Regions from separate parts of the Rhodococcus sp. RS1C4 genome, predicted to be linked through region 3. Evidence: riboswitches for the same ligand, from Rfam matches in the RefSeq annotation. Region 3 holds a riboswitch; each other region holds the start of a gene.
The links. Region 3 has a riboswitch for S-adenosylmethionine ahead of CH289_RS29020 (putative leader peptide). Riboswitches for the same ligand answer to the same signal wherever they lie in the genome.
Positions count from the first base shown of each region.

Region 1 (9,956 bases), on a different contig from region 3:
GCGGACGTCGCGGGATTCGTCTCACCCAATCCCGGGGGCGTGGGACCGCTCACTCGCGCCTTCCTGCTGTCCAACGTTGTCGAACGTGCCGAGCGAGACCTCCCGGCGACGGTCTGACGTCGCATGGGCGCTCAGATCCGCAAGAACCTGCCTCTACTGGCCGTGATGGTCGTCCTCGCGGCCGCGCTCGTGCTCGTGCTCGCGGACCGGTGGCGCCGCGGATCGTTCGTGCTGGGCGTGGCCACTCTTCTCGCGGCGGGGTTCCGGCTGTGTGTTCCCGAAAACCGCGTGGGGCTGCTCGCGGTACGAAGCCGTGGCTTCGACGTGTCCGCCCTCGCGCTGGTGGGCGGCGCCATCGTCTTTCTGTCGTCCTCGATCGACCCACTCGGTACGGACTGAGCGCCGCACCGAGTCGGTCGACTCCTGAGTTCAGGCGTGGCGAGCAGCGCGTGCGTGCTGCATCGTCTCGCCGAGCAGCTTCGCGACGGACCCGGCTTCGGTGAGAAAGCCGTCGTGACCGTCTCTGGACTGAATGACTTCGAGTCCACGGCACTCGGGTAGACCGCGCGCGATCTCCTTCTGCTGACGCAGCGGATACAACCGGTCGGAATCCACACCGCCGACGATGGTCGGCACCGTCGCGCGCGCCAGGGCTTCGTCGACGCCACCGCGTCCCCGACCGATGTCGTGCCGGTTCATCGCCTCGCTCAGTAATACGTACGTGCTTGCGTCGAACCTGTCGGCCAACTTGTTGGCCTGGTGCTGAAGGTAGCTGTCGACGGCGTATCGGCCACCGTTCCACGGGTTCTCGTCGCCCTGGGGGTTGTTCTCGAACCGGAGGTCGAGCTCGCTCTCGGTGCGATAGGTCAGGTGCGCGATGCGACGAGCGATCTTCAGTCCAGCGCGAGGGGATCGAGCCGTGCCGTGGTAATCACCGCCCTGCCAGTCCGGATCCGACGCGATCGCTTCGATCTGAGTGGTCTGCGTACCGATCTGGTCCGCAGTGGCGCGGGCGCCGACGGCGAGTACGAGAGCGGCGCCGACACGCTCGGGATGGCCGACGATCCACTCCAGTGTGCGCATGCCGCCCATGGAACCGCCGACAACAGCAGCGAAGCGGTGGATGCCGAGCGCATCCGCGAGCGCGACCTCGGCCGCAACCTGGTCGCGAATGGAGATGCCGGGGAATCGGCTGCCGTACGGCTTACCGTCCTCGGCGAGCGAGCTGGGACCCGTCGTTCCACCGCAGCCACCGAGGACGTTCGATGCGACGACGCACCACTCGTCGGTGTCTATCGGTGCGCCGGGTCCGACCATCCCGTTCCACCAGCCGGGCAACGCGTGATCCGCGTCGGCGGGTCCGCTGACGTGCGAATCGCCGGTGAGGGCGTGCTCGACGAGAACCACGTTGTCACGTCCGGGTGCGAGCTCTCCCCAGCGCTGCACCGCAACGGTCACCTGGGGTAGCGAGGCACCGCTCTCGAGGTCGAGCCGGCCGATGTCGATACTGCCGAGCCGTCCGTCCGGCGGCGGGAATCCCGCAGCCGGACGGACGTCGTGCACAGAGCCGATGGTCAAGACGCCGCCGCTGCGAATCCGGTTTCGAGATCGGCGAGAATATCGTCGATCCCTTCGATACCCACAGCGAGCCTGACCAGGCCCGGAGTGACGCCCGAGGCCAGCTGCTCCTCCGGCGTCAACTGCGAATGTGTGGTCGAGGCGGGGTGAATGACGAGTGAACGCACATCACCGATGTTAGCCACATGGCTGTGAAGGCTCAGCGCGTTGACGAACTTCTTGCCGGCGTCGACGCCGCCCTTCAGCTCGAACGCGATGATGGCGCCCTGGCCCTTCGGTGCAAGTTCCTGGCCGCGGCCGTACCACGGCGAGGACTTCAGACCCGCGTAGTTGATGGACTCCACCTCGTCCCGCGCCTCGAGGAACGCCGCCACCTTCTGTGCGTTCTCGACGTGACGTTCGATGCGCAGACTCAACGTCTCGAGCCCCTGGCTGATGAGGAACGCGTTGAACGGAGACACGGCCGCGCCGACATCACGCAGCAACTGGACGCGGGCCTTGAGCGCGAACGCCGGAGCACCGAGGTCCGCGAACACGACGCCGTGATAGCTGGGATCGGCCGTCGTGAAGTTGGTGTGGCGCCCCTGCGTCCAATCGAAGGTGCCACCGTCGACGATGACGCCCGCGATGGCGGTGCCGTGCCCACCGAGGTACTTCGTCGCCGAATGCACGACGATGTCCGCGCCGTGCTTCAGCGGCTGGATGAGATACGGAGTCGCGACGGTGTTGTCGACGATGAGCGGAATCCCGTTCTCGTGCGCCACGGCGGAGATACCGGGGATGTCGAGAATGTCGTTCTTCGGGTTGGAGATGGTCTCGCCGTAGAACGCTTTGGTGTTCGGGGTGATGGCTGCGCGCCACTGCTCGAGATCGTCCGGATCCTCGACGAACGTGACCTGCACACCGAACTTCGGAAGCGTGTAGTGAAACAGGTTGTACGTTCCGCCGTACAGACGAGGGCTGGAGACGATGTGATCGCCCGCTTCCGCGAGGTTGAGGATCGCGAACGTCTCGGCGGCCTGCCCGGACGCCAGGAGCAGCGCGGCGACGCCGCCCTCGAGAGCAGCGATGCGCTGCTCGACCACGTCCTGGGTGGGGTTGATGATGCGGGTGTAGATGTTGCCCGGTTCTGCCAGCCCGAACAGTGCGGCGGCGTGATCGGTGTTGTCGAACGTGTACGACGTGGTCTGGTAGATGGGCAGAGCGCGCGCGTTGGTCGCGCCGTCCGGAGTCTGACCCGTGTGAATCTGCTTGGTCTCGAAAGCCCACGAAGCAGTGGGGTCTTCGATGGGGGCGCCGGTTGCGTCCACGACGTCAGGGGTGTTGTCGGTCATGTGAGTGATAACTCCGTCTTCGAAGGATGATCAGGTTTCGAATCGGCTCTCGTCCGGAAAGCCGGGGCGGGGCGTATCGGTACAACAACACATGATCAACCTCTTCCTGGGGCCGCCGACGTGTCGGACAACTCCCGGTCAGTGGGCCCACCGACATCATGTGACATCACCGTGGCGGGCCCGCGCTTGCTCGACGGCAACGCGTGTGCGCAGCCGACTAACCAGGTCTTCTCACCCGGGGCACCCCACCGCGGTTGGAGGGTTGCCGGCCAGCAAGCCGGGGCTCGATGCTGGCACTCATGACCTGGCGTGAATCCTAGCGGTGCGATCGACTTCGGGAAACAAGCAGTCCGGCCACAACACGCCTGCCGACGGCCGGGAGTGGAGCCTGCGGAATGAGCACTATAAAGGTAGTAGTGGGGCCTGCGGATCGACCGTTGGACGGCGGCGTGAGCACTATCACCGCCGGAGGATTCGAAAATCGCTTGTGCCGGGGATGACAATTGACGCCTGGGACGTTGCCGATCCAGTCCGTCCTTTTTCTTCTTGATCGATCCCGAAACCCCGAAAGGTCGTTGTGCCGTGTCTGTCACCGATTCCGCCCTCGCCAGGAATGTCGGCGCCGTGCGTTCGAAGGTGTCGAGCGGCCTGAGTACCAGTAACCGTCCGCACTCCACGCGGAGACGGTTCGCGATGTTCGCCCTGTCGATCGGTGGGTTCGGTATCGGGACCACCGAGTTCGCGTCGATGGGTCTGCTTCCCGACGTGGCGTCGAGCATGGGTATCTCCGAGCCCTCGGCCGGTCACATGATCTCGGCGTACGCCCTCGGCGTCGTCGTCGGTGCGCCCGCGATCGCGACGCTGGCCGCGCGTGTACCGCGTCGAGCACTGTTGATCGCTCTGATGGTGGCGTTCACTCTTGGCAACCTCGGTACCGTGTTCGCTCCCAGTTTCAACGAATTGGTCGCGTCCAGGTTCGTCGCGGGCTTGCCTCACGGTGCGTACTTCGGTATCGCGGCGCTCGTCGCGGCGCATCTCGCCGAGCCGGGCAAGCGCGCCAAAGCTGTTGCGATGGTCATGATGGGGCTCTCGATAGCCAACGTCGTCGGTGTCCCCGCAGCTACCTGGCTCGGGCAACTTCTCGGCTGGCGCAGTGCGTTCGCCGTCGTCGGGGTGATCGGTGCACTCACCGTCACCGCCTTGATCATGTGGATGCCTCGTCTCGACGGCATGCCGACCACCAATCCGATCACGGAGCTCGGTGCACTTCGCCGCAGCCAGGTGTGGATGACGCTGTTCGTCGGCATGGTCGGCTTCGGTGGCATGTTCGCCGTGTACACCTACATCTCGTCGACGCTGACCGATGTCGCGGGACTGGCACGCACTCTGGTGCCGGTCGCGCTGATGATCTACGGCCTCGGCATGGTTGCCGGCAACTACTTCGGCGGATGGCTCGCGGACCGCTTCAAGCTGAAGGGAACGTTCTTCGGGCTGGCATCGATGGCTGTGTTCCTGGCTGCGTTCGTTCTGGCCGCACACAACCCGATCAGCGCGCTGATCCTGGTGTTCCTGATCGGCGCGTCGGGCTCGTCGGTGATCCCCGGACTGCAGACCCGGTTGATGGACGTCGCCGAGGACGCTCAGACACTGGCGGCGTCGCTCAATCACGCGGCGTTCAACCTCGCCAATGCAATCGGTGCCGCGCTCGGTGGTGCCGTCATCGCCGCCGGCTTCGGGTACACGGCACCCGCGGCTGCAGGTGCCATCCTGGCCGTCGCAGGCCTCGTCGTCCTGTCCATCGCGATGTGGATGCAGCGACGGACCGACGCCCGCGCTGCTTGATCGACTCGCCTGGATCTTTCGATGCGCACCGCTCGGTGTGCGTCCGAGAGATCCAGGCCGAGGTCGGTCAACTCGTGGTGGTGGCTGCGCCGCCCCCGGCGAGCGTGCCGGCGAACGCCGGGACCAACTTGTCGATCACGTACGGCAAGCTCAGGACGCTGGTGAAGTAGATCGCGCCTGCTGTGACGCCATCGGTGAACACGAGCTTGTTCTCTTTCACCCGCTCGAGGTTCCGATACACCCGCTCCTGCTCGAGTGCGGTGCGATCTTCGGGCTTCTCGGTGCCCCAGAGCAGCACGTCGGCCGAATCGAGGACCGACAGGTTCTCGAGCGGAATGTATGCCTGGCCGCTGCCGTCCGCGGGTGCGAATTCATCGATGTCCGACGGCACGACGAACCCGAGATCGGTCAGAAAGTCCGTGCTCAAGCCGTTCTGGTAGGCGATGGCGTCGCCGTCGTAGATTGCGTTCTGCAGGAAGATCGCCTTGGTTCCCTCGAACTCCGGGTGCTCGGCCCTCGCGGCTGCGAACTTCTCGTCGACGCCCGCGATGAGATTCTCGACGTCGTCCTTCTTGCCGACGGCGGCGCCGATGCTGCGAGCTTGAACATCCCACGGTTCGAAGTACTCGGAGTACTCGCCGGAGTGTGCAATGGTCGGCGCGATCTCGCTGAGCCGGTCGTAGGATTCCTGATCCAGACCCGCGTTGGTCGCGATGATCAGATCGGGCTCGAGCCCGACGATCCGTTCGTACTGAAAGCCGTCGGCGATGTCGAGCACCTCCGGTTGTGCGTCGCCGAGCGCGTCCTGTGCCCACGGCCAGGTGGCGTACGGCTGCTCGCCGTACCATTCGGTGACGCCGACGGGGATCACGCCGAGTGCGAGGAGGGTGTCCTGCTCGGTGTAACCGACGGAGACGACGCGTTGCGGTTCCGATTCCACCGTCGTCTCGCCGAAGGCGTGGTCGACGGTCACCGGAAACGCCCCGCTCGACTCGGAACCGCTGGTGGGAGTGCTCGCCGTGTCGTCGGACGAACTCGAGCATGCGGACAGCAGGAGCGCGGCAGCTGCCGCGGCGGCGGCCCACCGAAGCAGTCGCGTGGATTCGACCATGAAGGTGCCTTTCGAGGGGGTGACGTGGCTCGAGTTCTGTCGGGCCTCGCTCGGATCCGTAAGGGTAGCCGACCCTTATGTGACGGAATCAGGCCGTGTCCCGCGACGCCCGCGCGGCCCGACGGATCTTCACCGAACCTCCACATTTCCCGACGGACTCCTCCATGTTCGGGCTCTAGGGTCGACATCATGAACCGCACAGTGCTGGTCGTCGACGACGAACCCACGATCTCCGACGCGTTGGCCGCACGACTCCGCGGCGAAGGTTTCGGCGTGGTGACGGCGCACGACGGACCGTCGGCGGTCGAGGTCTGTGCCCGCGAGAAGCCGGACGTCGTAGTTCTCGACGTCATGCTGCCGGGCTTCGACGGCCTGGAGGTGTGCCGACGGATCCAGGCGGACCGTCCGATTCCGGTGCTGATGCTGACCGCGAAGTCGGACGAGACCGACATGCTCGTCGGACTCGGCGTCGGCGCCGACGACTATCTCTCCAAGCCGTTCAGTATGCGCGAGGTCGTCGCGCGGGTGCACGCACTCCTTCGTCGCGCCGAACGCACCGCCGCGGCATCGACTGCGACGGCGGCGATGACGCTCGGCGCGTTTCGAATCGACCACGATGCGCGACGCGTGAGCGGACCCGACGGTGAAATTCACCTCACCCGAACCGAATTCGACATCCTTGCATTCCTGTCGGCTCGACCCGGCGCTGCGGTCGCCCGCGACACCCTCCTCGCCGAACTGTGGGGTTGGGAGGATTCTGCCAGCAGTCGGACCGTGGACAGTCATGTGAAGGCGTTGCGCCGCAAGCTCGGCGGCACGCTGATCCGGACCGTTCACGGCGTCGGGTACGCGCTGGAGACTCCACGATGAGGGCTCCGATCCCGCTTGTCCGGTTGCCGCGACCGCTGGACTCGCTGACGTCGTTCAAACTCAAGGTCGCTCTGATCGTGGGGATCGTTCTGCTGTTGGCAAGCGTGACGTTCTGGATCGGTGCGAGCTGGCAGTTCCGCTACACGCTGCTGGCCGCGCTCGTGGTGTCCATCGCAGCAACGCAATTGGTGGCGCACGGTATGACTTCACCGCTGCGAGAGATGACGGCCGCGGCCCGCGCAATGGCACGAGGGGACTATACGACGCGGGTGCGCGCGAGCTCGCGTGACGAGGTCGGCCAACTCGCCGAGGCCTTCAATACGATGTCCGCTGATCTCGAAGCAGCCGACACGTACCGGCGTGAGCTCATCGGAAACGTCTCCCACGAACTCAAGACGCCGATCGCGGCACTTCGTGCGGTGCTGGAAAACATGGTCGACGGCGTGACCGAGCCCGATCCTGCCACGCTGAACGTCGCGCTGCGTCAGACGGAGAAGCTCGGTGACCTGGTGACCGAGTTGCTGGATCTGTCCCGGCTCGAAGGGGGAGTGCTCCCACTGCGGCCGGAACGATTCGGTGTGCACGACTTCCTCGGCGCGGTGGCGTCGGAGTACGGGCGTGTGCGCGTCGTGGTGACGCCGCACCAGCTGCAGATGTCCGCCGACCGGTCACGAGTGCAGCAGATCGTGACGAACCTGCTGAGCAATGCAGTCGAGCATTCCCCTCCGGGCTCGGCCGTCACAGTGTCCGCGATGCCTGCACCGGAAGGGGTCAGGATCGAGGTGTCCGACGACGGTCCGGGAATCTCGCCCTCCGAACGTTTTTCGGTCTTCGACAGGTTCACCAGAGGTGGTGCCACAGGCGGCGGAACCGGACTCGGTCTGGCGATCGCCCGGTGGGCGACCGAACTGCACGGCGGGACGATAGAAGTCCTGGACAGATCACCCGGGTGCCACATCCGGGTGTGCCTTCCACAGAACTGAACCCTGCCCGGTCCCACACGAGAACCACTTTCACTCACGGCGCACGCACAGGCGTGTCGTCGCTCCAAGTCCTGCCCAGAACAACTGTGAGGTAGAGGAAATGAACGCAATCACTACACCGAAGTCCACCTCCACCGGGCCGGCTCCGGTGCTTCCGCCGAGCAACCGGTCATCGCGTCGATGGTCACCGTGGGCCCCGCGAGTGTGGCCGGTGCTCCGCCACGCATCGGCGCCGCGAAAGGCTTTGATCGCCGCGATGTCCGCAGGTGCGGTGGGGGCATCGGTACTCGGAGGACAGGGCGTCGGATACTCCATCACCACGGCCGTCATCGTCGCCGCAGTCGCCTTCGCACTGCGGGAAAGGCCCACCCCGTGGCAGCTCGCCGGCGCGAGCGGAGTGCTTCTGCTGGGATCGGTCGCGACCGTCCGCGCAGCGGAATGGCTGGTGGCACTGTGCATATGGACGTCGATAGTCGTTGCTGCGGCGGTACTCTCCGGCTCATGGACCTGGCGAGGTCTCGGGCTGGGGGCCTTGGCTCCGCTGTTTCTGCCGGTCCGCACGTGGAGATGGGCGTCCACCGGTGCGCGGCGGCTGGACACCGACCGTGCCCACCCGCGCCGACTGGCCGCGGTCTTCGCATCGACGGTGATGCTGGTGATCGTGTTCGGCGCGCTGTTCGCTGCAGCCGACCCGACATTCGGGAAGATCGTCGACGCGGCGACTCCCGACTGGGATCTCGGTGGCACCGTGACACGCATCCTCGTGTTCACCTTCGTCGGCGCAGCGACACTGGGTGCGGCGTATCTGGCGGTCAATCGACCGCACTTCGATCTGCTCGCGCGGCCGTCGAAGTCGTCGGTGTCACTCTGGGAGTGGATGGTGCCCGTCGCGGCTCTCGTCGGAGTGTTCGCCCTGTTCGTGGCCGTTCAGACGACAACACTGTTCGGCGGTCAGAGCCACGTGCGCACGACGGACGGCCTCACCAACGCCGAGTACGCCCGTCAAGGGTTCTGGCAGTTGCTGGCGGTGACGGCCCTGACTCTTCTGGTACTGGCCACCGTTGTTCGCACAGCGCCGCGAGGTACTCGTACCCAGCGGACGTATCTGAGGGTTGTTCTCGGCTTGCTGTGCGTCCTCGCCCTCGTGGTGGTGGCCTCGGCCTTGCATCGCATGTCCCTGTACGAGCGTCAATACGGGTACACGACGCTTCGTCTGTTCGTCACGGTCGTCGAGGTTCTGCTGGGAGCGGTGTTCGTGCTCGTCATGGTCGCCGGAATCGGTATGACAGGGAAATGGCTGCCGCGAGCTGTCGGGGTCGCTGTCGTCGGCGCGGTTCTTTCCCTCGCTGCGCTGAATCCGGACGCGTACGTCGCCCGGCACAGCGTCGAGCGGTTCGAGGACACCGGCAAGATCGACACGCGGTATCTCCGAAGCCTCTCGGCGGATGCGGCACCGGAGCTCGACCGCCTGCCCGAGCCCTATCGCAGTTGCGTGCTCTCCGACGTCACGGCAACGGTGAAGTGGACAGAGTGGAACCTTGCCGAGGATCGAGCTGCAGCACTCGACGGGCGTGGTCCCGGAGGCGCGAACTGCGCGTGATCGGATGGACGCGATACGCTGGCCACCGGCGAAGCGAACGGAAGGGGTGGACGGCAATGCGATACCTGAGCGCAGTCTCGGCATACCTCGTCCTGCTCCTGATGCTCGCCACCCTTCCCGACACCGCCGTGACCACAGTTGCCTTCGGGCTGGTCGTCACCGCAGTGGCCGTGGCGCTCGCGTCGTCGGCGGCAAGGCGAATCGTGCTCGACGCCCTGTTCGGCGTCGCACACGGACCACGGGGAGAAGAACGCAGGCGCCGCGGGTCGTTCCGCCGTCAGCAACGGCCCGACGAAGCGGGCCGCCCCATGCCCAGAGCCCCGGGCGCACCGGTGGGGGCACACTGAGCGACGCTCGCGTCCGCGGCTCTGCCCCCGAACCCTTTCTGCCGAAAGAAGTTCGTTCACCCGGGGAGTTCTCGTGCGCACAATCTTCGTTTCACTCGTCGTCACCGTACTGCTGCTGCTGGCAGTCCTCGACGACCCGTCGACGGTCGGCGGACTACTGCTCGGGATCGCTGCGGCAACACTCGCCGCTCTCGGTGCGGTCGACGCGACAGTCGGACTGGACCGAACCCGGGTGCCGGGTCCACCAGCGGAAGAGCGACGTCTGCGTGGACGATTCCGTCGCCAACACCG
Region 1 covers NZ_NOXZ01000002.1:6,124-16,079, reverse strand. The annotation lists gene CH289_RS00095 (bifunctional methylenetetrahydrofolate dehydrogenase/methenyltetrahydrofolate cyclohydrolase) at 1-117, shown strand, start outside; gene CH289_RS00090 (DUF3017 domain-containing protein) at 124-399, shown strand; gene metX (homoserine O-acetyltransferase MetX) at 430-1,578, opposite strand; gene CH289_RS00080 (bifunctional o-acetylhomoserine/o-acetylserine sulfhydrylase) at 1,575-2,912, opposite strand; SAM riboswitch class IV at 3,090-3,217, opposite strand; gene CH289_RS00075 (MFS transporter) at 3,606-4,754, shown strand; gene CH289_RS00070 (iron-siderophore ABC transporter substrate-binding protein) at 4,822-5,865, opposite strand; gene CH289_RS00065 (response regulator transcription factor) at 6,055-6,735, shown strand; gene CH289_RS00060 (sensor histidine kinase) at 6,732-7,718, shown strand; gene CH289_RS00055 (DUF4153 domain-containing protein) at 7,819-9,318, shown strand; gene CH289_RS00050 (DUF6412 domain-containing protein) at 9,375-9,665, shown strand; gene CH289_RS00045 (DUF6412 domain-containing protein) at 9,739-9,956, shown strand, end outside.
Region 1: linked by a shared signal. The riboswitch ahead of CH289_RS00080 (bifunctional o-acetylhomoserine/o-acetylserine sulfhydrylase) and the one ahead of CH289_RS29020 (putative leader peptide) in region 3 are both predicted to bind S-adenosylmethionine.

Region 2 (9,956 bases), on a different contig from region 3:
GAGTGACGTTGCGGTACTACGCGATCGAGACGTGGTGATGACGAGAACCGTGTCCAGGGTGGAGGAGTCGACGCCATGAGCGCGAGCACGACGGTCGAGATCGCGGCGACGTTCGGGCGACGGGTCCAGCACGTCGGCGATGATCTCGTGTCGAACACGTTGGTCGGCGTCGGCGACGGCGTTCTGCTGCAGGGTGAGCAAAGCCGCCACCTGGGCGGCGCGTTCGATGGTGCGGTCGTCGACAGGACCGAGTTCCAGCTCGCCCGGGCTGAGTAGGACCGCGCCGAAATACAACTCGCCGGCCGTGACCGCAGCGACGACCTGGATGTCCGACGACGGACTGTCGACGTAGGAGCAATGACCGGTCGCGCGGCTCTGTTCCACCGCCCGGTAGGCGGCGCTTCCCATGCTGACGATTGCCGAGATGTGCGCTGACTCCTCCGACGACGCCAAAATGCGCAGATCGGCATCGACGATGGTGACGTAGCGTCCCAGCGCCCGCGCCAATGTGGTTGCCACTTGGCCGAATCCGCCGCCGACCAGCACAGCCTGCACCAATTCCTGATGCACGGTGTTGGAACGGTCGCGCACGGCGACGTGCTCGGTCAACGTGTGAAGTGCAGTGCGGGCCTCCTCTTCCGACGCTCGAAGCTGCGCCAGCGTGTTCGCAGTCTGCAGCACGATCGACGCGTGGTCGGCCAGAGCGGACAGCATTGCGATCTGCTCCGGTGCAAAAACATGTTCCTGACGTGTAGCGGAGAACAACACGCCGAGAACACGGCCGTCGGAGAGCATCGGCACACCGAGGATCGACACGATGCCTTCGCCGTGAACGGCGTCGTCGATGTCGGTGTCGTGCGTACCCTCGTCGTACTCGCTGTAACGCTGAACCCATTGCGCGCTGCGCGAATCGGCGATCCGGCTGGCGAGCCCCATACCGGCCGGAACTCGAAGGCGTCGAAACTGAGGGGTGACGGATCCGATCGTCTTGCGAACGTGGAGGTCCCGAGTGCCCGAGTCGAACTCGGACAGGTACGTGACGTCGCTACCCATCATGTCGTGCGCACGCGAGACCAGGCGTTCGAGCAGTCCGTCGATGTCGCGCACTTCTGCCAAGTCGCGGGCGCTGGCGAACAGGGTGCCCAGCTCGTGCTCTCGCCGGCGAAGCCGACTGACCTCCTCTCGCATCGCACGGGAGCGCAGCAGTGCTGACGCCCGTGTTGCGGCATCGACACCGAGCTCGGCGAGGCGCGCGTCGAGCTCGGTGTCACCGATGTCGTCGGTCAGCGCTTCGACAACCTTCGCGGAGTTGTCGGCAGGTGTCATGGGTTCGAGACTAACCAGCTGCCGGTCCGTGGAATGCACCACGAGACCAGCGACGCTACCCCCTGGGGGTATATGTTGCTATCGTCGATGGCATGCAGTCAATCGGCTTCCGTGGACGAGGCGCGGCCTCGACGGGACTTCTGATTGCCCTGGTGGTGTTCGGGGTGCTGCTGATGCATTCTGTGACGCCAGTTATGTCGGCGGCGTCTGGAGCGATGGTCGGCGATCATCACTCGATGGTGGCGTCGGATGCCGTCGACGGCTCGGTTCCGGTCGCATTCGGCGAGCACGACTGCCCGTCGGCGCATCAGATGATGCACCCCTGCATGGGCACCACTGCGTCGTGGTCTGCGCTGACCGACCCGGTGACGAGCGGTGAGATCGACCTGTCGCCGATATCGACGGAGTGGCGCCACATACGCGTCGACTCGACTCAGGAGCGAGCTCCTCCGTGGACATTGTGGGAGTTGGACAAATCGGTGACCTTGCGAGTGTGACAGGGAGCCCGGTCGACTGGCGTCTACCGGCGAATCCGATTCCCTGTTCTACTCACTCTTGCAAGGAGTTTCACATGCACACCAAGATTGCCGCCTCGATCGCCGCTGCCACCATCGGCGCGTTCCTGCTGAGCGGCTGTAGTGACACCTCGACCGATTCGTCGATGGACGGGCAGTCGACGGAGACGATGTCGTCGAGTGCGTCGGCTGAGTTCAACGATGCCGACGTGATGTTCGCGCGGATGATGTACCCGCATCACGCACAGGCAGTCGAGATGGCAGAGATGGTGCAAGGCCGTAGCGACAACCCGGACGTGCAGGCGTTGGCGTCGGCGATCGCTGCCGCGCAACAACCCGAGATGGACCAGCTGACGAGCTGGCTGGCCGAGTGGGATCAGCCCGCACCCTCGGGGGACATGGGCACCATGGGCGGGATGGATCATGGCTCGGGCACGGGCATGATGACCCAGCAGGACATGGATACCTTGGCCGGCCTGACGGGTCCGGAGTTCGACCGGCAGTGGTCGACGATGATGATCGCTCACCACACCGGTGCGATCGAAATGGCGCAAGCCGAGATCGCGAACGGATCCAACCAGGATGCGCAGCAGATGGCCCGCACAATCGTCGAGACGCAGCAGCAGGAAATCGACACCATGCAGCAACTGCTGGGCTGATCTCGAATCCTGTCGAACGAAGGGCTGCATCCTCATTCATCTCGCGGGGGATGCAGCCCTCTCCGACCGCAGATCGCGGGGGTTGTTGTCCCGGCTCGAACTGCGAATGCATCGACCTGACTCACCACGCTCTGGGTATGAGTTGTTACGGTCATGTTTCGAAGTTCTCACAAGAGGAGGCGGGGCGTGTCGACGCGCGACCAGATCGAAGCGATTTACCAGCAGGTCCTGACGCGTAACGCCGGCGAGCCCGAGTTTCATCAGGCAGCGGCCGAGGTGTTCGAGTCGCTGCAAGTCGTCCTCGAACACCGACCCGAATACGCCGACGCCGCACTGATCGAGCGCCTGTGCGAACCGGAACGGCAGATCATCTTCAGGGTCCCGTGGGTCGACGATTCCGGGTCCGTACACGTCAACCGCGGATTCCGAGTGCAGTACAACAGCGCGCTCGGACCGTACAAGGGCGGCCTGCGCTTTCACCCCAGCGTCAACCTCGGCATCGTCAAGTTCCTGGGCTTCGAGCAGATCTTCAAGAACTCACTTACCGGACTTCCCATCGGCGGCGGGAAAGGCGGCGCGGATTTCGATCCGAAAGGCCGATCCGACGCCGAGGTCATGCGCTTCTGTCAGTCGTTCATGACCGAGCTGCATCGTCACATCGGCGAATACACCGACGTGCCCGCCGGAGACATCGGCGTCGGCGGACGCGAAATCGGCTACCTGTTCGGCCAATACAAACGACTCACCAACTCGTACGAGTCGGGAGTGCTCACCGGCAAGGGAACGTCCTGGGGAGGGTCTCAGGTGCGGCGTGAGGCGACGGGATACGGTGCCGCCTACTTCGTTGCCGACATGCTGGAAACCCTCGGGACCTCGCTCGACGGCAAAACCGTGGTGGTCTCCGGCTCGGGCAACGTCGCGATCTACGCGATCGAGAAAGTACATCAGCTGGGCGGCAAGGTCGTTGCATGCTCGGATTCGTCGGGATACGTCGTCGATCCGAATGGAATCGATCTCGAACTACTCAAGGATCTCAAGGAAGTTCGACGCGAACGCATCAGCGCCTATTGCGACACCGTGAAGGCTGCGACATTCACGGCGGACGGGTCGATTTGGGACGTGGCGTGCGATGTCGCAATCCCGTCGGCAACACAGAACGAGCTCGATGCAGACGCGGCAAAAGTGTTGATCAACAACCAGGTGCGCGTCGTGGCCGAGGGTGCGAACATGCCTACCACTCCGGACGCAGTGCAGTTGTTCCGTGACGCCGGAGTTGCCTTCGCTCCAGGAAAGGCCGCCAATGCAGGCGGAGTCGCGACATCAGCACTCGAGATGCAGCAGAACGCATCTCGCGACTCGTGGAGCTTCCACTACACCGACGAACGTCTCGCGGCGATCATGAATGGAATTCACGCGCGGACCATCGAAACAGCAGCGGAATACGGCAAGCCCGGCGACTACGTGCACGGCGCCAACATCGCCGGATTCATTAAGGTCGCCGACGCAATGGTCGCCCTGGGAGTTGTCTGAGACTCGAACTGGCCGGTGATCCGGTGCCCGACGTCGACGAGACATCGCCAGCACCCGCCGTCCGTAGTCCGGGCGGCGATGAATGCGAAGGTGCGACACTTGACATCGTTCGAGTGCATTGTTTCCCTGACCGGCGGTGCGCGGTCGAAGGCAGCGCGCGACGGTCGCACACCGACCTGGCTGCTCTCGACCCGTCGCGACGACCTCGTTCGGCACCGAGTTCTCCCGACAACGGACAGCCTGGCCGCACAAGTGCCGACCGAGCGAGCGCGGCGTTGGCTCGGGATTCTGGAAAGCACAGAAGTAATAGCCTTCGCGATCGGGTTTTCGACGATCGCCGGGTGCGCGTTCGGACCTTGAGCGCTACCACGCCGTTCGCAGTGTGCGACTGGCGATCCAAGTGCAGTGGATCGCAAAAATAGACTTCTGATCCGCATCGACGCCGAGTATCCTCGGACGCAGGTTCAAGAGTGACAGTCAGCGGTACCTGGCCGACTGTCCGGCAACCCCGTCTCCATCGACAGGGGTGCCCCAGGGGAAGAACCGGCTCGACCGACGGCCGTCGGCGAGCAAGTCGATGGAGGTACCGAACCTCCGGGACGAGGTGAGTCATGTCTGATCCATTCGGACTTGCTGAGGCACAGGCGAAGTGGAACCCGATCCCGCCGGAACGCAGACGACGGTGGTGCCGGACCCTGCTCGACTACCCGCCGATCTGGTACGGGACCTTCGCGATGATCGCGACAAGGCAACACATCCTCGACGGCGGCTACACCAACATCGTCGCGTGGATCGATCTCGCCAAAAGAGCGGAAGCCGTTGGCTTCACCCCGGAGACGTGGCTGATCTTCCGGCAGAGTCTTCAGCGTGAGTACCTGATCGAGGACTTCCCGTCCCACCCGGCGAAACGGCTCGGCAACGGCGGGATCGAGTCCCTCGTCGTCGACCCGGAAGACTTCGCCGACTGGCCATGGATGTACGAGGCCGGATATCGAGCATCCGAGTCGACCGTCAGATCCCTCGCACGACCGGCCGACCTGTAGGTCACCGCGCTGCGGTGAAGCGGAACCGTTTCGATGGTCATTGCGTCTAACCTGTTGATCGACGTGATCGAGGGGGTCGGGTGCGTACACGAATAGCGGCATCAATGGCTGTAGCGGCACTGCTTGCCGGATGCAGCGGGGGTGTCGAAGGCAGTCCCGTCGCCGCTGAGCGCTGGGATCCGTGCAGCATCACCCCAGAAGCGGTGGACGCAACTGGGTTGGACAACTCCACCCGTCAGGAAGGATGGGGTCGCGGTATCGAGGTTCCGGACTGGGCGCGGTGCGTGTTCAGCGCTCCAGGGGGCGCGAATTCGCCCTACGGACTGAGCGTGATGTCATCGATTGAGCACACGCTCGACGAAGCCCGTGCCGACCCCTCTAATCGTGACGGCCGTGATCTAACAATCGGTGGTCGCGATGCCTACATGTACGTTACCGAGTTCGGTAATGCGCTCAGAGACTGCAAGATCGCTATCGATGTCCCGCCAGGCGTTGTGGTGTTCACTGCGCTGTATGAGATGGACGACGGCGTGGATGCCTGCGCAGTAGTGAAGAGGCACGTCAACGATCTGGAGTCTGCGGTTCCGGCCGCACCGAAGTAGGGGGCTCGATGAGTAATCCTGGAGAACCGGTCACCTATTGGAAGGCCCTGGCTGTTGCTGCAGACAACAATCAGTTGTATCTGAACGAGGAAGCTGCCCACGCCTGCTACGAAGCGTGCGACAAGTACATCGCAAAGTTGAAGGTGCATCAGAAAACTGCGAGGGATCTTCGGAACGTTACCGGCTGGGGTGACTTCAATATGGGACTTCACTTGCAGAAGGTTTTCGCCGACAAAGCCGATGGCGGCGAGAACAACATGGTCGACGTGTTGCAGAGTCATATCGACGTCGTCGAGGAAATGAAGATTGTCTTCAACAAGTTCTTCACTTCGACAAATGACGTGGACGAGGCAAACGCCGGAGGCATTCAAGTCGACGGGCCTAGGTAGCGTCAGACGGCACGGAAACGCAGCTTGGTCTCAACCGGTCAACGCGTCGGCTCGGTTGAAACTACGTGAGCTCCGGTGGGCGTTGTGGTGTGTGGGCTCAGGGTAGGGCGGCAGAATTCAGGCATTGACCTTGACGCTAGGTCATGGTTGAGACTGAAGGCATGCAGATAGGGCAACTCGCTACCGCGGCCGACACCACACCGAGAACGGTGCGTCACTACCACCGCCTCGGTCTCCTCGCCGAGCCTCAACGGCGCGGGAACGGCTACCGCGAGTACACGATGAACGATGTCGTTCGGCTCATGCGCATTCGCTGGCTCGCGACCAACGGCGTCCCGCTCGGATCGGTTGCCGCGGTTCTCGCGCGCGACGCCTCTGACATCGAGGGTGCTGACGACACAATCGCTGATCTACGCGACCTCGTCGCAGCACTCGAGGCCGAACGCGCCAAACTGACACAGCGGCTGATCAAGCTTTCCTCGATGGTCGACGACGTCGAGAGCGGTCGGCCGCTCTCCGCGCTCCCTCCGAAGGTCGCCGGACTGTTGGCCGGCGCTCTCGAATCCGCCCCGACGCCTGCGGTCCGCACAGCGCTCGAGCGAGAGCGTGACTTGCTCGAGGTACTCGCCATCTCGGGTAAGGCACCGCAGGAATTTCTGTCGTTCTACGCGGCGTCGATCGCCGACGACGAGCAGCGTTCCCGGTACGCCGAACTTCTGTCCGAATGGTCGAGTCTGGAGGGGAAGTCACTGGATTCGGCGGAACCGATGATCGAACGTTTGTCGCGTACGTTGATGGCCTGGTTCGAGGAGGCAGATCCATTCTCAAGCAGAGAATTCGACACCACACAGTCGGGTGAAACAGGCATGCCGATCCCACTCGACGCGATCATCCCCGACCCGGCTCAACGCGAGGTGGTCTCCCGAGTCCAACGTGCGCTCGTGAGCAAGTCAAGCTCTGTAAAGGGCGCCTCATGAAGGTATTAGCCTCGAAGAGTTTCCACCGATCCATGCAAGCGCTTGCAGCAACTGTCTTGGCTGTCGATGCGATCCTCCTGGCGACCGGAGTCCTCGGGCCAGGGCAGGCCGTGCTGTTGTTCGCCACCGTCGAACTTCCCTTGGCCATTATCGTGATGCTCGGTCTGATGACGACCTACCGGGCCCGCCGTCGCGACGGGGAGGATGCAAGAGCGGCGGTGGTCGCTACGGCCGAGAACTCGTCATTCTGGCCGATGATTCTGGCGGAGGTTCGCGCCTACACGTCTCTGTGGTTGTGGATCAGGGGCCGCGTAGCTGACGTCGAGCCGGGTGCGCTGGTGTTCCGGTCGAACCGCGGGACCATGACGCTACCGGCTGCCTTCGGCGTGGTCACCGTCGTAGAGATCTGTGTGCTTCATGTCGTTCTTCCATGGATGTGGCTGCGTATCGCACTCGCGGTGCTGTCAGTGTGGTCCTTGTTCGCGGTGTTCGGCTATCTGGCAATCCACCGAGTCCGTCCGCACTATTTGACCGACACTCATTTCGTTGTGCGGCAATCCGGTTCGACTATCGCCGCGATCGAGCGTTGCTCCATCGCGTCCGCAGCCCTGTCGCGGCGGTTCTGCGAAACCACCCCCATTGCCACAGAGAGCCGATTGCATCTTCCCAACGTCGACGGTACGAACGTCGATATTGTGCTTGCCCAATCGATTTCAGTTCGGTTACCAGCCTTGCTCCCAAAGCATCGCAAGGCCTCGTCCATCAGACGTATCAGCATGTATGTCGACGACCCCGCTGCACTGGTGACCGAACTACACCGAGGTGCAGCACCGTTTGCACGTCGCTGACAACGCGACACCCCGGAGCGGTCCTCTCCGCATTCGTTTGCGATGAAGGTTTCGAACTCGCCAGCCTTGCCTCGGCGACTTGGCCGGGTAATGCGCCGACCGGTTGAGACCATGCAGCGAAAGCGCGGCTCCGCGTCGGCTGATCTGAGTTCTCGCACAGGCTCAAGTTCCTCGCACAGGATGCAACGTGTGCGAGAAGCAACAACGTGTGCGAGAGATGCTCTGGCGACCACGTCTCCATTGACAGGGGGTGGCTCGAGGGCAGAGCCGGCTCGTGAAACCACCGTCGGCGAATTAGTCGTTGAGTGCGTGACACCTGGCCTGTTGGTGGAGCCCGACTGGAACCATTTCGATGGTCGCTGCGTCTAATCTGTTGATCGACGTGATCGAGGGGGTCGGGTGCGTACACGGATAGCGGCATCGATGGCTTTGTTGGGTCTGCTTGCCGGATGCGGTGGGGGTGTCGAGGGCAGTCCCGTGGCTGCTGAACGTTGGAATCCGTGCAGCATCACGCCAGAAGCAATCGCCGTAACGGGCTTGGATCCGGAATATCGCGTCGAGGGGTGGGCAAAGGGCATCGAAGTCCCGGACTGGGATAGGTGCGAGTTCATGCCTCGGGGTGGTCTTGATGCCGCGTACGCGTTGACCGTGATGTCGTCAGTTGACCACACGGTGGATGAAGCCCGCACGAAGCCTGCTAACAGCGAAGGTCGGGATCTTGAATTAGCCGGACGTGACGCGTACCTGTATGTAACCGAGTTCGGAGCGGCTATTCGGGATTGCAACATTGTCGTTGATACATCGCCGGGTGTCGTGTTGTTCACCACCCTGTATGAGAAGGCCGACGGTGTCGATGCGTGCGAGATCGTCCTTACCCACGCGCGTGACCTGGAGGCGGCTATTCCCGCCGCACATCGTTAGGAGACTTGTATGGCAGACCCAAGCGGACCGGCGACTTACTGGCAGGTACTCGCGGTGGCGGCTGAGGTGGGCGATCTGTACACGAATTCCGAAGCCGCTGAAGCGTGCTCTCGCGCGTGTGATGAATACATTCACAAGCTTCAGCAGCATCAGCGGCAGGCGCGCAGCTTGGTCAGTATCAGCGGATGGGGTGACTTCGACATGGGCCTTCAACTGCAGGACATCTTCGCCAAAAAGGCTGTAGGGGGCGAGAACAACATGGTCGACGTGTTGCAGAGTCATATCGACGTCGTCGAGGAAATGAAGGTTGTCTTCAACAAGTTCTTCACTTCGACAAATGACGTGGACGAGGCAAACGCCGGAGGCATTCAAGTCGAGGGGCCTAAGTAGCGGCAGACGGCACGGAAACGCAGCTTGGTCTCCACGCGTCGGCCGTTCTGCGTTCCCGCACACCTTCCAGTTCCTCGCACAGGATGCAACGTGTGCGAGAAGCTGCAACGTGTGCGAGAGATGATCTGTCTCGACTGTTCGGCCTCCCGTCTCCATCGACAGGGTTGCCTGGGGGAAGAACCGGTTCGTATAACAGTCGCTGGCGAGCAGATCGGGGAGGTGGAACACCTGTTTGATCGGTCGGTCGTCGCGGTGCGTGGAGTCGAACTGGAACCGTTTCGATGGACGTTGCGTCTAACCTGTTGATCGACGTGATCGAGGGGGTCGGGTGCGTATACGAATAGCGACGCTGGTGGCTTTGTTGGCCTTGCTTGCCGGATGCAGTGGGAGTGTCGAGGGCAGTCCCGTGGCTGCTGAACGTTGGAATCCGTGCAGCATCACGCCGGAAGCAATCGCCGCAACGGGCTTGGATCCGGAATATCGCGATGAGGGGTGGGGCAAGGGGATCGAGGTTCCGGATTGGGCGAGGTGTGAGTTCATGCCGCGGGGCTCGGACGCTGCCTACGCCTTAAGTGTGTTGTCTTCCGTGGACCACACAATCCTCGAAGCTCGTGCAAATCCCGGAAATTTGGAGGGTCGCGATCTAGAGATCGACGGTCGTGATGCGTACGAGTACAAGACCGAGGTCGGCTTCGCGATCAGGGACTGCCGAATCGCACTCGATGTGGCCGGCGGAGTCGTGGTGTTCGCGGCGCT
Region 2 covers NZ_NOXZ01000035.1:31,771-41,726, forward strand. The annotation lists gene CH289_RS18130 (helix-turn-helix domain-containing protein) at 1-1,326, opposite strand, end outside; gene CH289_RS18135 (DUF6153 family protein) at 1,419-1,823, shown strand; gene CH289_RS18140 (DUF305 domain-containing protein) at 1,898-2,500, shown strand; gene gdhA (NADP-specific glutamate dehydrogenase) at 2,687-4,030, shown strand; SAM riboswitch class IV at 4,493-4,612, shown strand; gene CH289_RS18155 (mandelate racemase/muconate lactonizing protein) at 4,642-5,073, shown strand; gene CH289_RS18160 (DUF3558 family protein) at 5,178-5,675, shown strand; gene CH289_RS18165 (hypothetical protein) at 5,684-6,064, shown strand; gene CH289_RS18170 (MerR family transcriptional regulator) at 6,208-7,041, shown strand; gene CH289_RS18175 (hypothetical protein) at 7,038-7,889, shown strand; gene CH289_RS28795 (DUF3558 family protein) at 8,313-8,810, shown strand; gene CH289_RS18185 (hypothetical protein) at 8,820-9,200, shown strand; gene CH289_RS18190 (DUF3558 domain-containing protein) at 9,607-9,956, shown strand, end outside.
Region 2: linked by a shared signal. The riboswitch ahead of CH289_RS18155 (mandelate racemase/muconate lactonizing protein) and the one ahead of CH289_RS29020 (putative leader peptide) in region 3 are both predicted to bind S-adenosylmethionine.

Region 3 (9,956 bases):
ATCCGCTGTTCTCGGCGAACGTCAGCCACCCTGTTCAGCCGTACGCCGAGCTCATCCGCTACTACCGCGAGAGGTGGGAGCACTACGGGCGTGCTCCACAGGACGCACTCGTCGGCGCGGGCACAGCAGGCTTCCACGTGGCGCCGACCTCGCAGGAAGCTCTCGCTGCGTACCGCTTCACCTTCGAGGCACGCCTCGCGGCGCAGCGTAAAGCCGGTCTGCCCGTCGTCTTCGACACGTTGGAGGACCTGGTGGAGCGCAGCTCGGCGTTGATCGGCAGCCCTGAGCAGGTGATCGACAAGGTCGGCCGCTACCACGAACGGTTCGGCCACGAGGTGATCCACCTCAGCGCCGATGCCGACGGTGTGACCGCATCTCAACAGCGCCGCAGTCTGGAACTTTTTCAGTCCGACGTGGCTCCCGTTCTGCGCCACCGCATTCCCAGCCGGCCGCTGGTTTCCGAAAGTTCTCCGAAAGAGGTTCTGGTATGAGCATTTTCGCCCTCGGTATCGAGCTGGACGGGGAGGGAACGCATCCAGCGGCATGGCGTCGGGCGGCGCATGCACCGAGCGAATCCCTGTCCGGTCGAGTGCTCGGCCGCCGCGTCGCTGCCGCGGAGAACGCAGGATTCACGTTCGCGACGTTCGACGACTCCATCGTGGCTCCCACCGGGGACGTGAGCGCCCGGGTCGACGCCGTCAACCGCGCGTCGTTCGTTGCTGCGACCACGTCGACGATCGGGTTGGTTCCCGTCGTCGGGACCACCTACGCCGAGCCGTTCCACACCGCCTCGCAGCTCGCCACGCTGGACTACGCGTCCCGTGGCCGCGGCGGATGGATTCCGGTGCGGGTCGACGACGCTGCTGCGGCGCGGGCGTGGGGCCGTCCCCTCGTCGAATCTGCGGTGGACCTGGACCGCGAACAGGCGGACACCATCACCGTCGTACGGCAGTTGTGGGATTCGTGGGAGGACGATGCCGTTGTGCGTGACGTCGCGACCGGACGCTTCCTGGACCGAGACAAGCTGCACTACGTGGACTTCGAGGGCGAGAGCTTCTCGGTGAAGGGCCCGGCGATCGTGCCGAGGCCGCCGCAGGGGCAGTTGGTCGTCTTCGGTACCGAAGACGACCGGGATCAGGTCGACGTCGTGCTCGAGTCGAACGAGAGCACACACCGCGGCGACGGGCTCACGTTCCTCGAACTGGACGTCACGCTCGACGCGTCCGGCGTCACGGCGTCCGAACGTACGGAGCTGTTGAATTCGCAGGGGAGTGCGCCGACGAGCGGACGGCGCGAATACGTCGGTGACGCGGCCGGATTGGTGAACCTTCTGACCGACATCGCAACGCGATACGACGGCGTTCGCCTGTTTCCGACCGTCGTCGACGAGGACCTTCCGGCCCTCGCGCGCTACGTCTTACCGCCGCTGTTGAAGTCAGGTGTTGCACATCGACCCGTACCCGGATCGACGTTGCGCGCCAACCTCGGACTGACTCGGCCCGCCAACCGCTACGAAAGGGTCTGACATGAGCCCGTACCGCCCCGACGCCCAGGTTCACTTCGGTGTCTTCTTCCAAGGCGTCAATCACACCACCATCTGGTCGGATTCGGCCAGTGGTTCGCAGATCGACTTCGAGACGTTCCGCCGGATGATCACGACCGCGGAACGGGGATTGTTCGACGCGTTCTTCCTCGGTGAAGGCCTGCGCCTGCGCGAGCAGGAAGGCAAGATCCTCGACCTGGACATCGCGGGCCGTCCCGACGCGATCGCGCAGTTGTCCGCGTTGGCCGGCATCACGTCTCGGATCGGCCTGGTCGCGACTCAGAACACGACGTACAACGAGCCGGGTGATCTCGCGCGTCGTCTGGCCGGCCTGGATGTTCTGTCCGACGGCCGGGCGGGATGGAATGCCGTCACCACCGACAATGCGTGGACGGGTGAGAACTTCCGGCGCGGCGGCTTTCTCGACCACGAACTGCGTTACGAGCGAGCCGGACAGTTCATCCGGACTGCCCGTGCCATCTGGGATTCCTGGTCGGACAACGCACTCGCGACCTCGCGTGACAGCCAGTACTGGGCCGAGAAGAACGCCGTCCAACGGGTGTCGAGAACGACGTCCCAGTTCGACCTCGAGCTCGATGCGACTCTGCCACGCAGCGCGCAGGGGCATCCCGTCATCTTCCAAGCCGGTGACTCGTCGACCGGTCGCGATTTCGCTGCTGCGAACGCCGACGTCATCTTCTCTCGACACGGAACCGATTTCGACGAGGCACTGACCTTCGCCGACGACATCCGCGCCCGGCTCCGCGCCGCGGGTCGTCCGGAGGACGACATCAAGATTCTTCCCGGTACTCAGATCGTGTTGGCGGAGAACGCGTCCGAGGTGGAGGAGAAGGAGCGGTGGGTTCGGGAGGGACAGTTCACCGGTCCGACCGCGCTGTCGCTCGTCGGCCTCGTCTGGGGCAAGGATCTGTCCGATCGCGACCCGGACGGGCCGTTGCCCTCCGAGGATCCGGTATCGGCGCCGATCTCCGGAACCCGGGGTGCGTTCCGAGACGGCAAGGATCCCAACGCCATCGCCAAGGAGTGGCGCGCATTGGCCGAGGCCAAGAACCTCTCGCTACGCGAGGTCGCCATCGAGACGACGGCGCGCTCCGGGTTCGCCGGTACGCCGGGGCAGGTCGCCGACGAGCTCACGAAATGGGTCCGCGAAGGAGCGACGGACGGATTCAACATCTCACCGTACATCGTCCCCGGTGGCCTGGACGAGATCGTCGACTGGCTGGTTCCGGAACTGCAGGAGCGCGGTGCGTACCGGACCGAGTACACGGAGACCACGCTGCGTGGCCATCTCGGTCTTCGCGAACCGTTGACGTGGAGAAAGACCGGTGAGACCGATAGCAGCGCTGCAGGCTGATCTCGAGCAGCAAGGAACCGGTGTCTCGCGGAAGGACGTATACGTCTGCGCGGCAGCGGGGTTCACCACCCTTCTGGACTCCGCGGTTCTCAGTATCGGCGTGCCCGCGATCCGGTCGTCACTGGATGCGGGCACTTCCGACGTGCAGTGGATTCTGGCGAGTTACTCCCTGACGTTCGGTCTCGCGCTGGTACCGGCGGGCAGGCTGGGCGACGTCATCGGGCGTCGACGGTTGTTTCTCGCAGGACTCGGTGTGTTCTCCGTCATGGGCCTGATCGGGGCAGGTGCGGCCGAGGCGTGGATGATCGTCGCAGCGCGGCTGGGACAGGGGATAGGTGCGGGCACGGTCAGCTCGCAGGTTCTGGGCATCATCACCGATCGGTACAGTGGCCGCGAACGCGCGAAGGCGCTCGGTGTCTACAGCACAGCAGGGGGCCTGGCAGGCCTCTGTGGTCCGATCCTCGGCGGAACGCTTCTCGGCGTCGCCGATCCAGACGTCGGCTGGCGCCTGCTGTTGCTGCTCAACGTCCCGTTCGCCGTAGCGACCCTGATCGCGGGTTCCCTGTGGTTACGCAGGGATTCCAGTAGGCGCTCCGGCGCCAGCATCGACGTGCTCGGCCTCCTCGCTCTCGGTGTCGCGACGCTGCTGCTGTTGCTGCCCATGGTGTCTTCGCTCGGCGCGGTGTTCTCGACCCTGTCGGTGGTCGGATCGGTGGGACTGCTGGTGGGCTTCTGGTTCTGGGAGAAGCGTTTCGCGTCGAGGGGCGGCACACCCGTTCTCCTGCCTGCACTGCTGGCCGCCAAGGGATACACGCTGGGGACGGCCGTTGCGATGTTCTGGTTCGGCGCCGTGCTGGCGCTGCAGGCGGTGCTGAGTCTCTACCTCATCGAGGGCCTGGGATACCCCGCGCTGCAGGCCGCTCTGATCATGGTCGGCAGTTCGATTCTGATGGCGGTGACGTCTGCGTTCGGATGGAGGGTCGTAGCGAAGTTCGGCCGCAGTGCCGTGGTCGGTGCGATCGTGCTCGAACTGTTCGTGGTGGCCGGCTACATCGGCGTGATCGCATACCTGCCCCGGGGTGCGACGGTACCGGCGTTCGTCGTGCTCGCGGTGTTGTCCGGCGTGGCAAGTGGATTCGTTGACGCACCGAATCGCGCGATGACGCTCGAGTACTCGCCTCCCCAGGCCAACGGCGTCGCGGCCGGATTTCTGCAACTGTCCCAACGACTTTCGGCAACAATTTCCCTTGCCGCGGTGCCGGGCATCTACCTGGGGGTTCTCGCGGCCGACGACACCGACTTCGGGCGTGCGGCAGGCCTCGGACTCGGGGTCAGTGGCATGATGCTGATCGGGTCTCTCGTATGTGCAGTGGCGGACAGCCGGCGTAGAGCTGATCGGAGACAGCAGTGACACGAACAGAAGCGACACGAACAGAAGTGAGCCAGAAGGCCTCGGTGACACCGAAGTTCTCGTGGTTTCTCCCGACGGGCGGTGACGACGAACGTCTGGGTGGTGCGTCGCACGGAGTCGGCATCGGGGCCACCGGAGTCGTCGTTGCGGACACCGGCCACCGGGAGGCGTCGCTCGACTACCTCACGCAGGTCGCGCAGACCGTCGATCGGCTGGGTTTTCACGCGGTTCTGACGCCGACGGGTGCGCATTGCGAGGACGCGTGGCTGGTGACGTCGGCGCTCATTTCGGCGACGAAGAATCTGAAGTTCCTGGTGGCTTTTCGTCCCGGTGCCGTGGCGCCCGTTCTGTCCGCGCAGATGGTGAGTACGTTCCAACGATTGTCGGCCGGACGCGCGTTGTTGAATGTCGTCGTCGGTGGAGACGACGCCGAGCAGCGAGCGTACGGCGACACGCTGGACAAGCAGTCGCGGTACCGTCGAGCGCAGGAGTTCCTCCAGATCGCGCGAGCCGTGGGCGACGGCGAGGCAGTCTCGGTGCACAGTGAGTTCTACGAGGTGGACCGGCCTGCAGGTGGATTCGGCGGGTACGCATCTACTCCGCTGCCCGAGGTGTACCTGGGCGGGTCCTCGCCGGAGGCGATCGACGTCGCAGCCTCCGAGGCGGACGTGTTTCTCACCTGGGGAGAACCGCCCGCGCAGGTCGCGGACAAGCTCGCCGCGGTCAAGGCCGCCGCGAGGGAGAAGGGGCGGAGCATTCGCGGCGGGATTCGCCTGCACGTGGTGACGAGGGAAACCAGTGAGGAGGCGTGGCAGGTCGCGGAGAATCTGATCTCGGGTGTCGACGACGAACTCGTTGCGCGGCGCCAGAAAGCGTTGCGCAGTATCGGGTCCGAAGGGCAGCGTCGAATGCTGGATCTGCACGGTGGGGATCGAACGAAGCTTGTGGTCGGACCCAATCTGTGGGCCGGATTCGGGCTCGTTCGCGGCGGAGCGGGCACGGCCCTCGTCGGGAGCCACGACGAGGTGGCCGAGCGAATCCGCGAGTACGTCGACGTCGGGATCGAGGAGTTCATCTTCTCCGGCTATCCGCACCTCGAGGAGGCCGAGCACTTCGGGGAAGTACTGCGCAAGAACTTCACCTAGTTTGTCGGTAGGAAACCGACCCAATTGGCGCAGCCCGACCGCGTCGTCGTAGACTCGTCGGCGAAACACCATCCAGAGCGACCGAGAGACCTGGCTCTACGACGTCGCAGCAACCCCCCGCGGGGTGAAACACGCGGGTGAGGGTGCTACCGCCGGGACCGATGGAGGAACGATGACCACCACGCAGCTCAGCGAGGGCTTCGTCACGGCCTGGGGCCGTATTCACGTGGATCTGTGCCGGTTGACCGGTTCGATCTGTCGCGGCTGAGTTCTCACTCGGTCTGCTGTTCTCTCCATCCCTCTCCGCCTGACTCGGCGCGCCTGCGTGCGCGTCGACGGCGTCCTATCAAGATCCGGAGTATCTCGGTGTCTTCACGTTCCGTTTTTGCAGGTGTCAGCGCTGTCGCTGCCCTGAGTGTCGTGCTCACAGCCTGCGGAGGTGGCGGGGCAACCACCTCGGCCGATGCCGGAGAGCCCACTGCCGGCGGCACTCTGCGCTACGGATTGTCGGGTGCTCCCACCTGCTCGGACCCCGCTCAGTCCGGGACCAACCAGACCATCTACGTCGTCAGGCAAGTCGTCGACTCGCTGACGGATCAGGATCCGGAGACGGGGGACATCACTCCGTGGCTCGCGGAGAGCTGGGAGGTGGCACCCGACGCGTCGTCGTTCACGTTCAAGCTGAAGGACGGTGTCACCTTCAGCGACGGCACACCGGTCGACGCGGAGGCGGTGAAGGCCAATTTCGACTCGATCGTGAACATCCTGACCACGGCCAAGTCGCCGCTCGGTGGTAGCTACCTGTCGGGTTACCAGGGCACCACCGTCGTCGACCCGCTCACTGCGCAGGTCGACTTCGACGGCCCGAACGCACAGTTCCTGCAGGCGACGTCGACGGCGCAGTTGGGCCTTCAGGCGCTGTCCACCGTCGCCAAGCCTGCCGAGGAACGGTGCGACGGCTCCAACGTCGGCAGCGGGCCGTTCACCTACGCCGATTATCAGCAGGACAAGTCGGTCACGTTGGCCAAGCGCACCGGGTACGACTGGGGCTCGGACGTGTTCGGACACGAGGGCGAGGCATACCTCGACACGATCGAGTTCACCGTCGTACCCGAGTCGGGTGTGCGTACCGGCAGCTTGTCCTCCAACCAGCTCGACGCCATCTCCGACGCGCTTCCTCAGGACGCGCCGCAGATCGAGGCCACCGGAGGGCAGATTCTGACGACGTCCAACCCAGGCACACCGTTCGGCTTCCAACCCAACGTCACTCGCGGGGTGCTGCAGGATCCCGAGGTCCGTAAGGCGCTGGTGCCGGCGATCAACCGTCAGGAACTGATCGACACCATTCTCGGACCCGACTTCAAGGTCGCGACGAGCACGCTGGCCAGCAAGACCCCCGGTTACACGGAGTTGGCGGACGTCACGTACGACCCGGAGAAGGCGAAATCGATTCTCGACGCAGCAGGCTGGGTGCCCGGTGCCGACGGAATCCGCGAGAAGGACGGCCAGAAGCTCTCGTTCAAGGTCATGTTCAGCGCGGTGTTCGCCGGTAATCAGGCGATCCTCGAACTGACGCAGCAGCAGCTGCGCGACGTCGGAGTGGATCTGCAGCTCGAGCTCGTTTCCAATTCCGAGGCCACGGCGCGTCAGGGGACGAAGGACTACGACTCGACGTACTACAACAGCACCCGCGCCGACGGCGACATCCTGCGTACGTCCTTCGCCGTGGACGGGCGAAACCTCAACGCCCGCGGACCGATTCCCGACCTCGACGCCTCGCTCGACGAGGAGTTGGCCACCACCGACACCGCTGCCAGGAACGAGATCATCGCTACCGCGCAGCAGCAGGTTCTCGACAACGGACTGTGGATTCCGACGATCGAACTGTCGCAGGCCATCGGTGCCGGACCGAACGTGCAGGACCTGAAGTTCGAGGCGTCGGCCCGGCTGCAGTTCTTCGACACCTGGCTGAGCGGACAATAACCATGATTCGTTATCTCGCACTGCGCGTCGTGCAGGCCGTCCTCGTTCTCTGGGCGGCGTTCACGATCTCGTTCATCGTGCTGTTCCTTCTGCCGTCCGACCCCGTCAGCATCGCCGCCGACTCGGCAGGGTCCGGTACGCCCGTCGACGCGGCGGCCATCGCCGAGTTGCAGGCGCGATACGGGCTGGATCAGCCGGTGTGGGTGCAGTACTGGAACTCTCTGAGCGGTGCAGTGCGAGGTGACTTCGGGTTCTCCATCGCCACCGGTCAGAAGGTCACGACGGCCATCCTCGACGCACTGCCGAGCACCCTGGCGTTGGCGACGACCGCGCTGGTGCTGTCGTTGATCTTCGGCGGGTCGGTTGCCTTCCTGGCCACCTACACGCGTGTCCAGTGGCTGCGCACGCTTCTGTTCTCCATCCCGCCGCTGGGCGTTGCTGTGCCGACCTTCTGGGTCGGGCTGCTTCTGCTGCAGGTGTTCTCGTTCCAACTCAGGATCTTCCCCGCGTTCGGTGACCAGGGAGCGTCGTCGCTCGTGCTGCCTGCGATCACGCTCGCGTTGCCGACGGGTGCCGTGATCGCTCAGGTTCTCGCCACGTCGATGACCACGACGTGGAAGCAACCGTTCGTCGAATCTGCGCGCGCCAAGGGAGTGTCACGTCTGCGAGTACAGACCAAGCACGTCGTGCGGCTGTCCTCGATTCCGGCCTTCACCATCGCCGGCGTACTCGTCGGCAACCTGCTCGCCGGATCGGTCGTCGTGGAGACGGTCTTCTCCAGGGCCGGTGTCGGCAGGTTGACTCAGACGTCCGTTCTGGCGCAGGACATTCCCGTGGTGCAGGGCATCGTCGTTCTGACATCGCTGGTGTTCGTTCTGGTCAACCTGCTGGTCGACCTGTTCTATCCGTTGATAGACCCTCGGATCGTGTCCGAGTACAAGCAGTCCGCTCCCGCGAAGGAGAAGGCACATGTCTGACATCCTGACCCGCGTCGAGACGGTCGCCACCGCTGAACCTGTCGTCCCGAAGCCGAACCCTGTTCGTCGTAGGCCGCGTGTGCGGTCACTGGTGAAGAACATCTGGCTGGCGCTGTCGGTCGTCGTCCTGGTTCTCGCCGTCGGCTTCGCATTGTTTCCCTCGCTCTTCGCCAGTGGGGACCCTCTGAAGGGAACGCCTGCGGACAAATTGCAAGGACCGAGCGCGGCGCACTGGTTCGGAACCGACAACATCGGACGTGACCTCTACACCCGCGTCGTCCACGGTGCCGGATTGTCGCTCACCGCAACGTTGTTCGCGGTCGCGATTGCACTCGTGGCCGGATCGCTGATCGGTCTGCTCGCAGGCGCCGTCGGCGGCGTCGTCGACGCGATCCTGATGCGCATCGTCGACGTGCTGCTGTCGATTCCCGCACTTCTGCTCTCGCTGGCGCTGGTCACGGCGCTCGGGTTCGGTACACGCAACGTCGCCATCGCTGTCGGTGTCTCCCTCGTCGCGAACTTCGCGCGCGTCATGCGCTCCGAAGTGCTCCGGGTGCGGCAGTCGCTGTACGTCGAAGCCGCCTACGCCTCCGGCGTCCGGTGGTACGACGTGTTCCGGCGCCACATCCTCCGCAACTCCTACGGACCGGTCATCGCCCTTGCCGCAGTGGAATTCGGCCAGGCGGTGCTGGCGGTGTCCGCCCTCAGTTTCCTCGGATTCGGCGCTGTCCCACCGACACCCGAGTGGGGATCGTTGATCTCCGAGGGCCGGAGTTTCCTGGCCACCGCATGGTGGATGACCACTCTGCCCGGCCTGGTGATCGTGGCCGTCGTCCTGTCGGCCCACCGCGTCGGCCACGCAATCGAGGGAGGCACACGATGAGCCCCATTCTGGAAGTCGAGAACCTCCAGGTGGACTACGGCAACGGTGCCGCGGTCCGAGGAGTGTCGCTGACGGTCGAGCGCGGCGAAGTGGTGGCGGTGGTGGGTGAGTCCGGATCGGGCAAATCGACGACGGCACACGCGATCATCGGTCTGCTTCCCGGCGCGGGTCGCATCACGTCCGGCGAAGTCCGCTTCGACGGCAAGCGGATCGACGATGCCTCCGAGAAGGTGCTGGACCGCCTGCGCGGGGCTCACATCGGTCTGGTTCCCCAGGACCCGACGACGTCGCTCAACCCGGTCATCCGAGTCGGTGAGCAGGTGGCCGAGGTGCTCCGCGTGCACGGGCTGGCCACCAAGCGGTCGGCGAAGCTCGAAGCGATCAGGATCCTCACCGAGGCCGGGATCGACAACCCCGAGGTGCGGGCCCAGCAGTACCCGCAGGATCTCTCGGGCGGTCAGCGTCAACGCGTTCTCATCGGCATCGCACTGGCATGTACGCCCGAGCTCGTGATCGCCGACGAGCCCACGTCCGCGCTCGACGTCACCGTGCAGCGCCGCATCCTCGACCACCTGGACGCCCGTATCGCCGAGACGGGGACGGCCGTTCTGCTCATCACGCACGACCTCGGGGTCGCTG
Region 3 covers NZ_NOXZ01000027.1:13,827-23,782, forward strand. The annotation lists gene CH289_RS13290 (LLM class flavin-dependent oxidoreductase) at 1-491, shown strand, start outside; gene CH289_RS13295 (LLM class flavin-dependent oxidoreductase) at 488-1,525, shown strand; gene CH289_RS13300 (NtaA/DmoA family FMN-dependent monooxygenase) at 1,527-2,918, shown strand; gene CH289_RS13305 (MFS transporter) at 2,890-4,329, shown strand; gene CH289_RS13310 (LLM class flavin-dependent oxidoreductase) at 4,374-5,474, shown strand; SAM riboswitch class I at 5,540-5,642, shown strand; gene CH289_RS29020 (putative leader peptide) at 5,647-5,742, shown strand; gene CH289_RS13315 (ABC transporter substrate-binding protein) at 5,841-7,457, shown strand; gene CH289_RS13320 (ABC transporter permease) at 7,460-8,434, shown strand; gene CH289_RS13325 (ABC transporter permease) at 8,427-9,317, shown strand; gene CH289_RS13330 (dipeptide ABC transporter ATP-binding protein) at 9,314-9,956, shown strand, end outside.